3 regions of the Shewanella marisflavi genome follow, and region 3 is predicted to be linked to each of the others. Evidence: predicted binding sites of a transcription regulator. Region 3 holds the regulator's gene; each other region holds the start of a gene.

Region 1 (5,125 bases), 600 kb from region 3:
GGATGCCGAAAGTCCAGATATTCCAATAAACAGGCTAAACAGATCTGCTGAAGAGAAAGCTGACTGTGACCCGAAATTCCCATCTGTTCGATCTGCGCTAACCCCCTCAACAGAGCTTGCTCAAATCTCGCGGTCCAAAAGGGGCTGCGCAGTCCTTCATCATCACGCATCTGCTCCTGTCTTAACGCCACCGCGCTGTCGAGTAAGCCCTTAATCAGCGAGTATTGCGTCTCGCCATACCAAGAGTCCCCAGGCTGACCAAACAGCTCACCACCACAGTATTCATGATCCAGGTAGCGCAGGATCACCTCGCTGTCATACAGGGCGCCGCCATCGTTTAACATGAGGCAAGGGATCTTAGCCAAAGGGTTGGCTGTAAGCAGCAGTTCGCCATTTTCAAGCGGATTAACACTAACGTGTTCTATACCCGCCACCGCAAATTGCGCAATCACCACCCGAACCGTTCTCGCATAAGGTGACGCCTCAGAAAACAATAGTTGCATCTCGAATCCTCTACCAATATTTTTCAACGGTTATCTGCCCTGGCGCTCGGCGCAGGTTTTTCGCCAATCCGCGGGACTGTAACAAGGTATTCAACTCTTTAATCATCTCAGGGTGACCGCAAATCATCACCTGTGAATCTTGCGTGTTGAGTGACAAGCCGACTCGCTGCTCAATAAGGCCACTCTCGACCCCTTGAGTGATGCGGCAGCTGATCGCCCCTTCCACAGGCTCACGCGTCACAGAAGTAACCAAGGAGAACAGGCCGGGATACTGAGCCTCGAATGTCTTAAGCTCTTGGTAATAGGCGAGATCTTCTTGATATCTTACGCCATAGACTAAGATCACACGCTCAAATCTCTGCCACGGCTCAGCAGTTCTCATCATGGAAATAAAGGGACCAACGGCTGTGCCTGTAGCAAACAGCCATAAGTGCTTACCCTGTTTTGGCAGTTCATCCAGGGTCATAAACCCAGCCGCTTTAGTAGAGATATAGACGCTATCCCCTGGGTTAAGGGCCTGCAGCTTGGGAGATAAGAGTCCATCATCGACGCTAACCGCCAGAACCTCCAACAGGGACTCATGCGGGGCATTGACCAGTGAATAAGCTCGGGCGACACGTTTGTCGTCGATATGTAGCGATAGTTTGATAAATTGCCCGGCAATAAAGTCACCAATATCGGCCGACAACTTCAGGGTAAATAATTGATCACTCCAGTCTATTCGCTCTACTACCTTCGCCTCTCCCCACATCTCGCTACCTCTATCGGCCTTATGGATACTGTTAGTCCCATCATTGATAGATTTTTAGCTAGAGTCAAGACAACAAAAAACCCCTTAGTCTAAGGGGTTTAATCAATGATATTGGAATGTAAGCAAGCACTATTCTTGCGCCGTATCATCATTAAAACTGTCTCTAAAAGCCTGCAAACCTTCCTGCACTAAGCTGTAGGTCTTATCGACACCATCGGCAATATCTCCTTCCAAGACTTTAAGGCCGGATAAAATATCCTTGGCCTCGTCGAAACCTTGATCGATAGCACCACCGATAATATCCATAAAGGAGTTAAGTTGCTCATCGAAGGAGAGGCCTCGGTTTTGCTCCTGATGAATAGCAAAAAACTGGGTTGCAAAGCTGACGATGCGATCGGCTGTCGCTTCTGGCGATGTATCGACCCCCTGAGCAACTGCCGTTTCGATGGCATGTTCACCCATGGTCGGCGCTAACTCCTCATTAATGGCTTCGATAGCCGCTTTGTACAGCAGCTGCATAGGTTCATTACCAGCACTGAGGTTGACCTCCTGCTGCGCCGATAAGATAGCCGCATTCATCAACTGCTTACTGGCTGCCAATGCCGTCTTGTTCTTGGCCACTTCGGAGACTTGCTGACCATGATTCGTTGTCGAATCTGTTTTATTTCGCGCCGCCGCTGATACGGCTCCGCCGTGATTTTGAATCTCCATAATCGCCTCTCTCAAGAAATTAAATTCACCCTCAACCTCTATTATCGACCATTTTATAGCCAACTTTAGACAAATTGATCATGTAATCTTACATCGGCATCGACCAATAAATGGTTTATCCTAACAAACCAGCTCAAGATGCCTGAGGTTACCCATGTTAAAACTGTTAAGCTATGCCCTCATCTCGCTTTTACTCTACCAGCCTTTAGCTGAGGCAAATCAAGGTAGTGAGGGGAAAACCGTCATTTTAGTTCGTCACGCCGAAAAGGCGACTAACGGACGAGATCCATCACTGACAGAACAGGGGAAAATTAGGGCTCAGGCGCTAATAGAGACCTTAGCTAACACCCCGCTAAGCCTGGCTATAGCAACTCAGTATCGGCGTACCCAAGAAACACTGGCGCCGATTATCAGCGCCCGTCAACTCCCTGTAACCATAGTTAATGCCGGACCGGATCTAGCGGCGCACATAAAGGCAATTGTCGAACGGGTGAACCAAGAGGAGGGCAATGTGATTATCGCGGGTCACTCAAATACCTTGGCACCAATCATAGATGCACTCAAAGGACCCAAAATCCCGCAATTAAAAGAGAATGAATATAACCATTTATATATACTTTCAGTACCCCAAAATGGTCCAAGCAGTCTGATAAAGACTCAATATGGTGCATCTTCAGCCATTACCCATTAAGGATTAGACATTAGTCTAGATAGCGCTAGATTTATAGGCTAAACTTGATTACATTAGCAACATATGGAATAGCGCCAGAGAATTGGCGTTAAGTTTGACCACGGAGATTAACTGGTGAGTAATTCGTTTTTTGGTTCGGGAAGTAAGAGTAAACCACTGTCGGTCAGTTGCCAAAACTGTGACCGACTCACTGTTATCGAAGGCGAAACCATCTGTTTTAAGGCTGGGGAGATCATCAGACTGACCCCCTATGAACCCCAAAACACCAAACTCAGCCTACTTTGCGATGGCTGGAAGCCGATAAACACCTCAAAGACAGCTTAAAGTCGAATCACTCCCATATCTTCATAGGTAGAACCCTTCACCTCACGTGTAATCCCCTCAATAGCCATTGAAGGCGGTATCTTAGCTAAGGTAAGTCCTCTTGTAGTCACTTTGAGATAAGAATTCAGCTGTGAATAGACCAATTGCAGCTCATCCTGTTCCAGTCCACGTTCTCTTAGCGTTGCCATAATGGCTAGCCAATCAGTGTCGACGACTCGGGTTTGACCTTCAATGCTGGCGTGTATTGGAATATTCTTCATGGATTCTTCTCCGTGAGCACTATGTTTACAATATTATGCTAATCAAACCTGAATAAAGACTTAATCCCACACTTTTAGTGCTGATTTTGAACCGTCCATAACTTCTTATATAGACCATCTGCCGCCAACAGGCTTTGATGATCGCCGCGCTCAACTATCTTACCCTGACTCAATACAAGGATCTGATCGGCATCCACCACAGTCGAGAGCCGATGAGCAATCACTAAACTGGTGTGCCCCTTTGCCATCTCTTTAAGTGCATTCAAGATAGCCTGCTCTGAATGACTATCGAGCGACGAGGTCGCTTCATCGAACACCAGCAAAGGCGAACCTTTAAGAATTGCCCTGGCTATTGCGACTCGCTGCTTCTCTCCACCGGACAATTTTAACCCTCTCTCGCCTACCTTTGTGTGCCAGCCTTCACTTAATTGAGAAACAAAGGTCGACAGGTGGGCCAGTTTGATCGCCTCCATCACCTCTTCATCGCTGGCACCCGGTGAGCCATAGCGAATGTTCTCCAGCAGCGAATCATTAAACAGCACAGTATCTTGTGGAACAATGGCGATAGCGCTGCGCAGTGCATGCTGAGTGAGACCCAGAATGTCATGTCCGTCTATGGTAATTCGCCCCTGCTGCGCCTCATAGAAGCGAAACAGTAACTTTACGATAGTGGACTTACCTGCACCGCTATCACCCACTATCGCCACCTTATGACCGGCAGGGATCTCGAAGCTCACTTCAGATAAAATTGGGCGATCACCATATTGAAAACTAACGCCCTCAAATTTGAGGCTACCTTGGGGTAGCTCAGGTGACTTAGCATCGGGAGTGTCTATCACCTTAGGTTCCCTGTCTAGCAAGCTAAACATTCGCTCGATATTGGCCAGCGCACCACGGATCTCCCGGTAGACAAACCCCAAGAAATTAAGGGGCATAAAGAGTTGCATCATAAAGGCGTTAATCAGTACGAAGTCACCTATAGTCATGAGTCCCTCGGTCACCTGAGTCGCCGCCAATGCCAACATAAGCGTCATCGCCAGGGAGATAATAAATGCCTGACCGGCATTCAAGGCAAACAGTGAGAGACGGTTCTTACGCTTAGCGACTTCCCAGCGCTCTAAAGCATGATCATATTGCTCTGATTCATAGGTTTCATTATTGAAGTATTTAACCGTCTCGTAGTTAAGCAGACTGTCTATCGCACGGGTATTTGATTGCGAATCCGCTTGAGCGGCTTCCCGCACAAATCCAGTACGCCACTCAGTAGCCAGCACGGAAAAGAGAATATAGGCCACTACGGCACTGAGGGTTATCGCCGCAAAAGCCCAGCCGTAGTTGTAGAAGAGGATCCCCACCACCAGAGCGATCTCAAGTAGGGTTGGTACAATATTAAACACCATAAAACGCATCAGGAAGCTGACGCCACTGGTGCCACGCTCAATATCCCGCGACAAGCCACCGGTACGGCGCTCCAGATGGAAGGCCAGATCCAACCTATGTAGATGTTCAAAAACCGATAATCCTAAACGGCGGATGGCACGCTCAGTCACTCGGCCGAACAGAGTATCTCGTACCTCTGAAATCACGGTATTAAGTAGACGTAATCCACCATAGGCAACCACTAGTGCAATAGGCACGCTAACCAACTGTAGATTTGATGCATCGCCCAGGGTATCGACCAACTCCTTTAACACAAAAGGTAAGCCGACACTGGCTAACTTAGCCACCACCAGACAGGCAAGCGCCAAAAGGACTCGCCCCTTAAACTCGAGTAAATAGGGCCAAAGGAGTTTCAACACATGCCAATTAAGTTTATCGATTGGACCATCAAAATAGAGAGAGGGACGCATTGCAACTCCAGCTAGCATCAAAAGAGAGACGATGG
Region 2 (5,125 bases), 780 kb from region 3:
CAAGGTCCTTGAGCAGGCGTTAGAGCGTGCCGATGAGATCAAACACCCTGTGGCTAAGGCATCGCATATTGAAGAGCTTGATGAGCTATTAAAGGGGGTCGATACCTTGGGTAAGACTATCTGCCTGCAGCCCATTAGCCAGAAGCCGCGCGCCACTGAGTTGGCGATGAAAGTGTGTATCGAGCGAAATTGGCGTTTATCGATACAGACCCATAAGTATCTCAATATCGATTAACCTCATCAAGATTGACGGTGGTGTGCACCGTCAATCTCTTACCCGCCAACTTTTCTATTCAAATCATTGTCTAGCGACAGCCGATTAATCAAGTCGACCCGTGTGGTTAAACTCGGCGAGCTTATCCTCATAGTATTTGATATCGCCTATGTGGCTTGAGACCCACTCGCTGTCGTAGTAAGTGTCCAGGTAGCGCTCGCCCGCATCACACAACAGGGTCACTATAGACCCGCTTTGAGTTTGGCTATGCATCTCACTGGCAAGTTGCAAGGCGCCATAAAGATTAGTCCCTGTAGAGGGGCCAGCTTTGCGACCAATCAAGCGTTCTAGCCAATAGATGGTGGCGATCGAGGCACTATCATCTATCTTGACCATGTGATCGACCACCCCCGGAATGAATGAGGGTTCGGCTCTGGGGCGGCCTATGCCTTCGATGCGGCTGGCGTTGGCGCAGCTAATGCTGGCGTCGCCGCTATGGAAATAGTCATAGAATACCGAGTTTTCTGGATCGACGACACAGAGTTTAGTGTCGGCGCGCTGATAACGAATGTAGCGGCCTATCGTCGCCGACGTGCCGCCAGTGCCTGGGCTCATTACGATCCAATTGGGTACCGGGTGGGGCTCCCTTTGCATCTGCTCGAAGATAGAGTTAGCAATATTATTGTTGCCGCGCCAATCGGTAGCACGCTCGGCGTAGGTGAATTGGTCCATATAGTGACCAGATAGCTCGTCTGCCAGACGCTGGGATTCGGCATAAATTTGACTGGAATGTCCGACAAAATGACACCGGCCGCCGTAAAACTCGATCTGCTGGATCTTTTTCTTGGCCGTGGAGGCGGGCATCACGGCGATAAATGGTAGTCCCAGCAGGCGAGCAAAATATGCTTCTGAGACAGCAGTGCTTCCCGATGAAGACTCTATGATGGGGGTATCTTTGGTGATCCAACCGTTACATAGGGCGTAGAGAAACAGAGATCTGGCCAGACGATGCTTTAAGCTGCCTGTCGGGTGCGTACTTTCATCTTTTAGGTAGATGTCGATGCCCGGCAACATAGGCAGATCTAACTTGATGAGATGAGTGTCTGCGCTGCGCTGGTAGTCGGCCTCGATTTTAGCGATGGCCTGATTGACCCAATTTTGTTCCATTCTTGCTCCAGAGGTTTTTGAGCGGTTAGTCGTTATAGCTTAACGAAATAAATTATAACGAAAAGGGGAATCGAATAGAAATGCGACCAGGTACATCAGATCTATTATGGCTTACTGTAATCGATGCAATTAGCTTTGGAATTTGATAGAAATTTGATTTTTGAATCAACAGGAAAGGAGAAAATGGTGGAGGGAGAAGGATTCGAACCTTCGAAGGCTGAGCCGTCAGATTTACAGTCTGATCCCTTTGGCCACTCGGGAACCCCTCCACAGATAACGCAGAATCACAATTTAATAAGAAGATAAAGATGGTGGAGGGAGAAGGATTCGAACCTTCGAAGGCTGAGCCGTCAGATTTACAGTCTGATCCCTTTGGCCACTCGGGAACCCCTCCACGAATATCTCTTTATTACATTGTAGGCAAATGGTGGAGGGAGAAGGATTCGAACCTTCGAAGGCTGAGCCGTCAGATTTACAGTCTGATCCCTTTGGCCACTCGGGAACCCCTCCTCAATTGCGGCGGCAATAGTAGTCAGAAACGCCGCCGCTGTAAAGTCCCTATTTGAAATAATTGCTAAAGTTATGTCGCAAGCGGTCGATTAAATAGCAACGAGCTGTTTTATTGATGTTTTTTTATGCGAACTAGTCAGTTGTTAATCAACGAAAATCATTTAGGGTCACGTCTTAACCAGGCGGTGACCGAGCATCGCCGTGGTGAGTTTGGCCTGCTTCTGGCGATGTTGTCGAGCGACGCTAGAGATCTGGCACAGTTTCATCTTGATGGGATGAACTTAGACAGCGAGGCAAAGTTAAAACGTCAATTTGATCTTCCAGAGCCACAAGCGTTAACGAGTGAGCTGCATAAAGGAATTGATTGCGACAATAGCGGCGCATTTCATCAGGCTGGTTTAAGCGGTTTTCATCTGCAGCAATATTTATCTCCTGAACCTTTAGTACACCGTGGTCGTGATCCGCTGGCGATGCAAGAGGCGTTGGCCAACTGTGATCCTATTACGGCTGCGCGTTTTCATGGCGAACTAACGGTTGATGCGCATCTGCTTGAGTTACCGCATTTTACTGAGCAGATTGTGAAGCAACGTGCGTTAGGTGACATTTTGGCATAGTCTTAAGTGCAGACGACTTGCTTTTGCTATATCGTGCGTTGTCGTGTTTAGCATTAAGCATTTTTCCATAATTTAATAGGTAGAAGTCAGCATGAAAAAGATTCAAGAAGGACAATCGGAATTGGTGAACGATACATGTACCGATTGCGGCAGTTACGCCGACATCGGCGCGGTGATCGATGAGTTTGACACTGTACTGACATTAGACCGTCAAGGAGAGAATGCCCAGGCAGAATTACAGAAGCTTGCCGACGCTGCTAAGGCTCGTTTTGATGGTGTGGTAAGTGAAATGACGACACTAGATGATGGTCAGCAACTGACGCTTACGTTCGGCTACAGCGCAGAGAAAATGATTTTTCAGCTAGAACATGGGTTGTAAGAGAATTTGCTGATTTTGGCTTGCTAGTGAGTAACTTGTTCGTGTAATGTTCACAGAATATTCTTATTAAAAATAACAACAATGTTTGTATTTGTGCTGCTCAGGGCAGTTTTTTTACCTCGATAACCTTGTTATCGGCTGTAGGATGTTATGATCAAACGCCAATTTCAGCATTTGCTCGAAATCATAGTCAATTCGACCGAAAAGCAAGAAGGTCAGTTTAAAGAGACGGCCGAGTTAGCTTGTCGTCTCTTAAGTCAATCGCTAGCGGTTGAACGTGTTGGCGTATGTTTATTTGATGTCGATAACGACACCACACAACTCATCGCGCAAGGCGATCAAAGTCTATCTTCCCTACGTCCTGTCCCCAGTCACTGCACTGCTTATCTCAATGAATTAAAGCTGCGTCGCATCATAGATGTCGTCGATGTCAATCGCGACAGCCGCGTCGATGAACTTAACCGCTATTTTTTCGATAATGAATTGGTTTCTCATCTTGATGTGGCTATTCGTATTAATGGCCATTTAGAGGGCGTTCTGTTTCTTGAGTCTAGTACTGCTCACCAATGGCAAGACAGTCAAATTCATGTCGCTTCACAAGTGGCCGATCAAGTCGCCTTGACCCTAGCGACTCAAAGAGCCTACGAGACAGATGAGCGCCTCAGTCTTTTTGTTAAAGCGATTGAACAGTCTGAACAGATCAGCATGGTGGTTAATCTTGCCACTAATAAAATTGAATTTGTTAATGAAGCCTATCAATCTATTTCGGGTGAGCTGAAACAACAGATATTGGGCAAGCCAATATCCTCGCTGGACTTCTTTAAGCAATCACCGACTCAAGCTGAGACGGTATTAGCCCAAGTAAAACAGGGGAAGATCACTAAAGGTAACACTCAGTTGGTTCGTCGTGATGGTGAAAGCTATTGGTTGCGTTATCGGGTACGCCCCTTTACCACGCCCAGAGGCAATCACTATGCCTTGGTAACTGCTGCAGATTGTACAGAAGAGCTACAACAACAAAATGAACTCGAACGCTTGGCCTGGCGATGTGCTTTAACCGGTCTTTATAATCGTAGTTATTTCAATAGAGCACTGGAAAGAGTCCAACACGGCCATCTGATGCTGATCGATCTTAGGGGATTTAAGCGGTTTAACGATACCTATGGTCACAAAAAAGGCGACAGTTTGCTGATAGAGATCGGTAGACGAATCAAACACTTCGGTAGTGTGAAAAAGGCTGAACTCATGGCAAGGGTAGGCAGCGATGAGTTTGCTTTGGTGGTCGAGGGCATTGAAGACGAGCAGAGTCTTGATTACGCCATCAAGCGCCTTTATCACCAACTTAGCTTACCGGTACAGGTTGGGGTAGAGTCTTTTGAGGCTAAACCTGCGTTGTCCGTGGTTGACATAGATGCCTTAGAGGCGGGTTTCTCGGCGCTTACTTGCGCCGATATTGCCGTACAGTACGCGAAGAAGAAACAGGGCAACGCAGTACAGATCTTTAATCACGCCTTGCTCAACACCTTCAAAGAAGACGCCCAAATTGAGCGAGAACTTCAAGCAGCTCTTAAAAATAGAGAGTTTGAACTTTATTATCAACCTCTTAAAGATCTTGGCCGTCAAGCTTATATAGGTGCAGAGGCCTTGATCCGCTGGCATCATCCCAAGAAAGGGGTGTTGTATCCTGGTGCTTTTATCGATATTGCCGAGCAAACGGGAATGATCGCTGCGATAGGCGAATGGGTGCTCGAAGCCGCCTGCCGTCAACTTAACCTATGGCAGCATCACAACATTAATATTTCAATGCACGTTAATGTTTCCGCTCGACAGTTTTTCAGCACTCAACTCTATGATCAGGTGTGGGAGTTGGTGACACGTTATCGGATTCGACCCAACAGCTTGATCCTGGAGATCACCGAAACAGAATTAATGGACGATGTCGTGTACGCCACTCATCTGTGCAAAGAATTGGCAGAGCTTGGGGTTGGCTTGGCTATCGATGATTTTGGGACGGGTTATAGCTCTATGCGCTACCTTAAACAGTTCCCGATCTCTAAGTTGAAGATAGATAGATCTTTTATTTCAGATTTGAGTGTGAGCCGCGAAAGTCGTGAAATCGTTAGTGCCATCATAGCCATGGCTAAAGCATTAAATATTTCACTAACCGCTGAAGGGGTTGAGACGGCGGAGCAGGAAACCTTCTTGTCGGCGTTAAGTTGTCATCAAGCCCAAGGATTCCTC
Region 3 (5,125 bases):
GGCAACGGGAGGCGAGGGGCCGAATATCGAACCTAGCCTTGCCGAGAGGATGCAAAAGTCGTTACTTGACGCATCCCAGCGTCAGGAGATGGTGGGTCAGCCAGCCATCTTACTGACTTCGGGTATGTTACGTTCGACGCTGTCGCGTTTTGTTAAACATACGATTCCAAACTTAAGGGTGATCTCTTATCAAGAGGTACCCGATGAGAAACAAATTCGTATCGTATCAGCGGTCGGCCAGTAGAGGGTATTTAAGTGAAAATTAAACGTTTTTTGGCAAAAGATATGCGCTCTGCATTGGCCCAGGTTAAAGAAACATTAGGCTCAGATGCGGTGATCATGTCTAACAAGAAGGTCACTGGTGGCATCGAAATTGTGGCGGCGGTCGATTATGACGAGCCTAAGAAGGCTAGTGTGACTAAGCCTAGTGTGTCCTTGGCAAGTGAAGCCAGCGCTATTCCCCCCAGTTTTCTCGACCTGGCTGAAGAGAAGGTTTCTATTGGTCGTCAGCCCATTAAGGCGGAGTCAAAAAAACAACCTGCGCCGGTGGCAGATTCGCTGCAAGCTTTATTAGAGCGTCAACAAAATCGTGTCAGTCAGCAATTGAATCAGTCAAGCGACGAGCTCGAGATGCCTGCATGGGCACAAGGTTTGAAGGCGCCAAAAGCAGAGGCTACCGCTCCCTCTCAGGTTGAAACCCAAAGCCGACCTAAGCGTGATAAGCATAGTGTCGCCAGTGGTGAGATTGAATCTATGCGCGAAGAGCTGGCATCTTTGCGCAACCTATTAACCGATCAAGTCACCTCTTTGCTCTCTGAGCAGAAGAGACGTTTGGACCCTGTGGGTGCCATGTTAGAGAGTCGCCTGCTTGATGCTGAGTTTAGTCCAGAGGTCGCCGCTAAGTTATCGGCCTTGAGCGAACATTACACCCCTGCTGATTTGGTGAAAGCGCTGCCGCGTAGTCTGGCTAATCTGCTGGATAACCAAGGAGATGACATTGTTCGTCAGGGAGGCGTCGTCGCGTTTGTGGGTCCTACAGGTGTGGGCAAGACCACAAGTGTTGCAAAATTAGCCGCTCGATTTGCTGCACATCATGGTTCAGATCAAGTTGCGTTAATAACAACGGATCATTATCGCATTGGAGCCTATGAGCAGCTGGCAACCTATGGCAAAATAATGGGGTGCCCGGTCAAGCAAGCACATGATCTCAATGAGTTGGAACAAATTCTTTATCAGTTTCGCAATCGCAAGCTAGTATTGATAGATACGGCGGGAATGGGACAAAGAGATGTGAGATTGTTCCAACAACTTGATAATTTAACTGCAAATAGCAGATTACCTATTCGCAGTTATCTGGTACTGTCATCTACAAGTCAAAGAAGAGTGCTTGAAGATGCCGTCGCGCAGTTTACTCGGATCCCATTGTCCGGCGCGATTTTGACCAAATTAGACGAATCAGTGGCCTTGGCTCCGGCATTAAGTGTTTTGATTCAAAGTGGGTTACCATTGAGTTATGTCACTGATGGACAAAGAGTTCCAGAAGATATGCAAGTCGCCGACACCTTAGCCCTGGCCAACAAGGCGTTGTCGGTACTCGAAAAGAAAGTGCAACCAATACAGAATAACGAAAGGTCATATGAACGGGCCTACGCATTTGAGTAATATAATGAGTCGGGATCAAGCAAGCGGTTTACGTATGATGAATCAACCATATAACGAAAAAGTAAAAGTAATTGCCGTAACCGGTGGTAAAGGTGGCGTGGGTAAAACCAGCGTTTCGATCAATACCGCGGTCTCCCTGGCTGAGAAGGGCAAGCGCGTGCTTGTACTTGATGCTGACCTAGGTTTAGCGAACGTCGACGTCATGTTGGGGCTCAGAGCTGAACGCAATCTCTCCCACGTATTATCGGGCGATGCAGACCTTGACGATATTATCGTTCGTGGTCCTAAGGGAATTGGTATTATTCCTGCCACCTCAGGCACTCAGGCTATGGTCGAGCTGACACCAGCGCAGCACGCGGGTCTTATTCGTGCCTTTAGTGAGATGAGAACCCAGTTTGATATTCTTGTCGTCGATACGGCTGCCGGGATCTCAGATATGGTGCTAAGCTTTTCTCGCGCCTCACAAGATGTCCTGGTGGTTGTGTGTGATGAGCCTACCTCAATTACCGATGCCTATGCTTTAATTAAGATTCTTAGCCGAGAGCATGGTGTATTCAGATTTAAGATTGTGGCCAATATGGTCAGAAGTTTACGAGAAGGAATGGAGTTATTTGCTAAACTTAGCAAAGTAACCGACCGTTTTCTCGACGTGGCGTTGGAGCTGGTTGCGACAATCCCCTTCGATGAAAACCTTCGCAAATCAGTTCGTAAACAAAAATTGATTGTCGAGGCATTTCCTAAGTCGCCGGCATCAATTGCTTACCATGGTTTAGCTAACAAGATTATTAGCTGGCCAGTGCCGCAACAGCCCGGCGGACACCTAGAGTTCTTTGTGGAAAGATTAGTTCAACGCCCTGAATATCAAGAGGATCGTACGAGTGAGTAAAGCCGCTGCGTATACTTGTTTAGATAACAAAGCTTCTATTGTCGAACAGTATGCACCGTTGGTTAAAAGGATTGCTCACCATTTACTTGCTCGTCTGCCCGCTTCGGTGCAATTGGATGATCTTATACAAGCAGGTATGATGGGCCTGCTTGAGGCCTCAACCAAGTTCGACGGCAGCAAGGGCGCCAAGTTTGAAACCTTTGCTGGTATTCGTATCCGTGGCTCCATGTTGGATGAGATTCGTCGTGGTGACTGGGTGCCCAGGTCAGTACATCGTAATCAGAGACGTGTTGCCCAGGTGATAGATGAGCTAGAACAAGAGCTTGGGCGAGATGCAAAAGACAATGAAATTGCAGATCGACTTGATATGACGCTCGATGAGTACCATCATATTCTTAATGATGTTTCTGTCGGGAAAGTAGTTGGAATTGAAGATCTTGGTGTATCGGTCGATGTAGTAAGAGACGAAGACGATCATCAAGATGATGCTTTTGAAGCACTGGCAGAGACACAGTTTCATGAGGCCCTTGTGGAGGCGATTAAGTTACTGCCAGAAAGAGATGGATTAGTTTTGTCGTTATATTATGACGAAGCATTAAATTTAAAAGAGATCGGTGCCGTACTTGATGTCAGCGAATCCAGAGTTAGCCAGATTCATAGCCAGGCGATGCTCAGACTTAAAGCGAAACTCAAGCATTGGACCAAAATATAACGATTACATGAGCAATATAAAAACAGCTCCGCGGAGGAAACCTTGGACAAGAATATGAAGATTCTCGTTGTTGACGACTTCTCAACAATGAGACGCATCATCAAGAACTTGTTGAGAGACTTGGGTTTTAATAACACTCAGGAAGCAGATGACGGTTCGACAGCCCTGCCTATGTTGCAAAAGGGTGATTTTGACTTTGTCGTAACCGATTGGAACATGCCAGGTATGCAGGGGATCGACCTGTTAAAGGCTATCCGTGCCGATGACGACCTGAAACACATTCCAGTGTTAATGGTCACTGCGGAAGCAAAAAGGGAACAGATCATTGCGGCGGCTCAGGCTGGTGTGAATGGCTATGTAGTTAAACCTTTTACTGCGGCGACATTGAAAGAGAAGTTAGACAAAATTTTCGAACGACTCGGTTAATCAAGGTTGGGCTATGCAGGCAGATACTTCAGGGCTGATCAATCTAGCACAGGCTAAGGAGCTTGTGGACTTGCTAGAAGCTGGTCAACAAGAGCAGGCCGACGAACTCATACGTGATATCGCCAGCCCGATTCAGAAAGAGCTGTTTGATGAGGTAGGTCGTCTTACCCGTCAGCTTCACAGTGCCATTGTGGACTTTCAAGTGGATGGTCGTCTCATTGAGTTGGCGAACAGTGAAATCCCCGATGCAAAAGAGCGCCTCAATTATGTCATTGATATGACAGAGCAGGCCGCTAACAAAACCATGGACGCCGTTGAAGAGTCTCTGCCCCTTGCAGATGCCCTCACCATGAATGTTCAGTCGGTGAAACCCTCATGGGATCGCTTGATGAGACGTGATATTGAGCTGCATGAATTTAAGGCGCTTTGTCACGATGTTCAGCAGTTTATCGAGCGAAGCGAATCGGATTCTAATCGGTTAAAAGAGTTACTCAATAACATCCTGCTTGCCCAAGATTTCCAAGATCTGACCGGACAGATGATCCGTCGGGTCATTGAGTTGGTGCGAGAGGTAGAGAGCAACTTGGTCTCTATGTTAACCGTGTTTGGCGAACAGCCAGCAACGGACAAGCCTCGTGCGTCAGAGAAGTGTGTCGAAGCAGAAGGTCCTATTATGAACGCTGATCAGCGTGATGATGTCGTGACAGGGCAAGATGAAGTCGATGACTTGCTTTCGAGTCTGGGTTTCTAAGTAGGAGTCATATGAATGTCCTTTGATGTTGATGAAGAGATACTGCAGGACTTTTTGATTGAAGCGGGTGAGATTCTTGAGCTTCTCTCTGAACAGTTGGTGGCGTTAGAAAATAATCCTGACGATACCGAACTACTCAATGCCATTTTCCGCGGATTCCATACCGTAAAGGGCGGGGCAGGCTTCCTTAGTTTGACGCCCATGGTAGACGTCTGCCATGAAGCAGAAAATACCTTCGATCTGCTGCGCACGGGTAAGCGCAGTGTTTCTGCCGAGCTGATGGATATCATTCTTCAGGCGGTAGACTCCATCAACTCAATGTTTGCCGAAACCCAAGCGGGTGTTGAGCAGAGCCCTGCCGATGACGTCTTGTTGGCTAACTTAAAGTTATTAAGTTCAGGTGAATTATTGCCTTCAGAGCAGGGCGGTGCTGCGTCGCAGGCCAGTAGTGACAGTACTCCTGTCGCTGATGCACCTGTTGACGATGGCATTGAACTGTTTGGCCTGCCTGGCGATGACGGTGTTGAACTGTTTGACCAACCCGCCGATGACGGCGTCGAACTCTTTGACGAGCCAGTTAGCGATACCCCTGTGACTTCCATCGCCGGTGAAGGCGATATCGATGAGATTGACGAATCTGAATTCGAAGCCCTTTTAGATGCTCTGCATGGCAGCGGTAAGGGGCCGT

Evidence for each region. The regulator FliA, encoded in region 3, starts transcription of late flagellar genes. The targets are predictions, from matches to a motif close to CTAAAGNTNNNNNNNNNNNNGCCGATA.
Region 1: the regulator FliA is predicted to act here: its motif matches at 2,008-2,034, upstream of CFF01_RS15220 (DUF5610 domain-containing protein).
Region 2: the regulator FliA is predicted to act here: its motif matches at 1,956-1,982, upstream of CFF01_RS09030 (VC2046/SO_2500 family protein).

Annotation. Positions count from the first base shown of each region.
Region 1 covers NZ_CP022272.1:3,445,171-3,450,295, forward strand. Annotated here, with positions in the region: gene CFF01_RS15210 (glutathione S-transferase N-terminal domain-containing protein) at 1-503, opposite strand, end outside; gene CFF01_RS15215 (ferredoxin--NADP reductase) at 514-1,254, opposite strand; gene CFF01_RS15220 (DUF5610 domain-containing protein) at 1,384-1,965, opposite strand; gene CFF01_RS15225 (histidine phosphatase family protein) at 2,120-2,656, shown strand; gene CFF01_RS15230 (hypothetical protein) at 2,771-2,980, shown strand; gene CFF01_RS15235 (hypothetical protein) at 2,977-3,240, opposite strand; gene CFF01_RS15240 (ABCB family ABC transporter ATP-binding protein/permease) at 3,315-5,090, opposite strand.
Region 2 covers NZ_CP022272.1:2,069,676-2,074,800, forward strand. Annotated here, with positions in the region: gene queE (7-carboxy-7-deazaguanine synthase QueE) at 1-235, shown strand, start outside; gene CFF01_RS09010 (PLP-dependent cysteine synthase family protein) at 320-1,381, opposite strand; tRNA gene CFF01_RS09015 (tRNA-Tyr) at 1,566-1,650, opposite strand; tRNA gene CFF01_RS09020 (tRNA-Tyr) at 1,691-1,775, opposite strand; tRNA gene CFF01_RS09025 (tRNA-Tyr) at 1,807-1,891, opposite strand; gene CFF01_RS09030 (VC2046/SO_2500 family protein) at 2,017-2,505, shown strand; gene CFF01_RS09035 (DUF406 family protein) at 2,597-2,884, shown strand; gene CFF01_RS09040 (putative bifunctional diguanylate cyclase/phosphodiesterase) at 3,035-5,125, shown strand, end outside.
Region 3 covers NZ_CP022272.1:2,845,692-2,850,816, reverse strand. Annotated here, with positions in the region: gene flhA (flagellar biosynthesis protein FlhA) at 1-244, shown strand, start outside; gene flhF (flagellar biosynthesis protein FlhF) at 256-1,662, shown strand; gene CFF01_RS12595 (MinD/ParA family protein) at 1,667-2,548, shown strand; gene CFF01_RS12590 (RNA polymerase sigma factor FliA) at 2,541-3,260, shown strand; gene cheY (chemotaxis response regulator CheY) at 3,303-3,686, shown strand; gene CFF01_RS12580 (protein phosphatase CheZ) at 3,700-4,437, shown strand; gene CFF01_RS12575 (chemotaxis protein CheA) at 4,453-5,125, shown strand, end outside.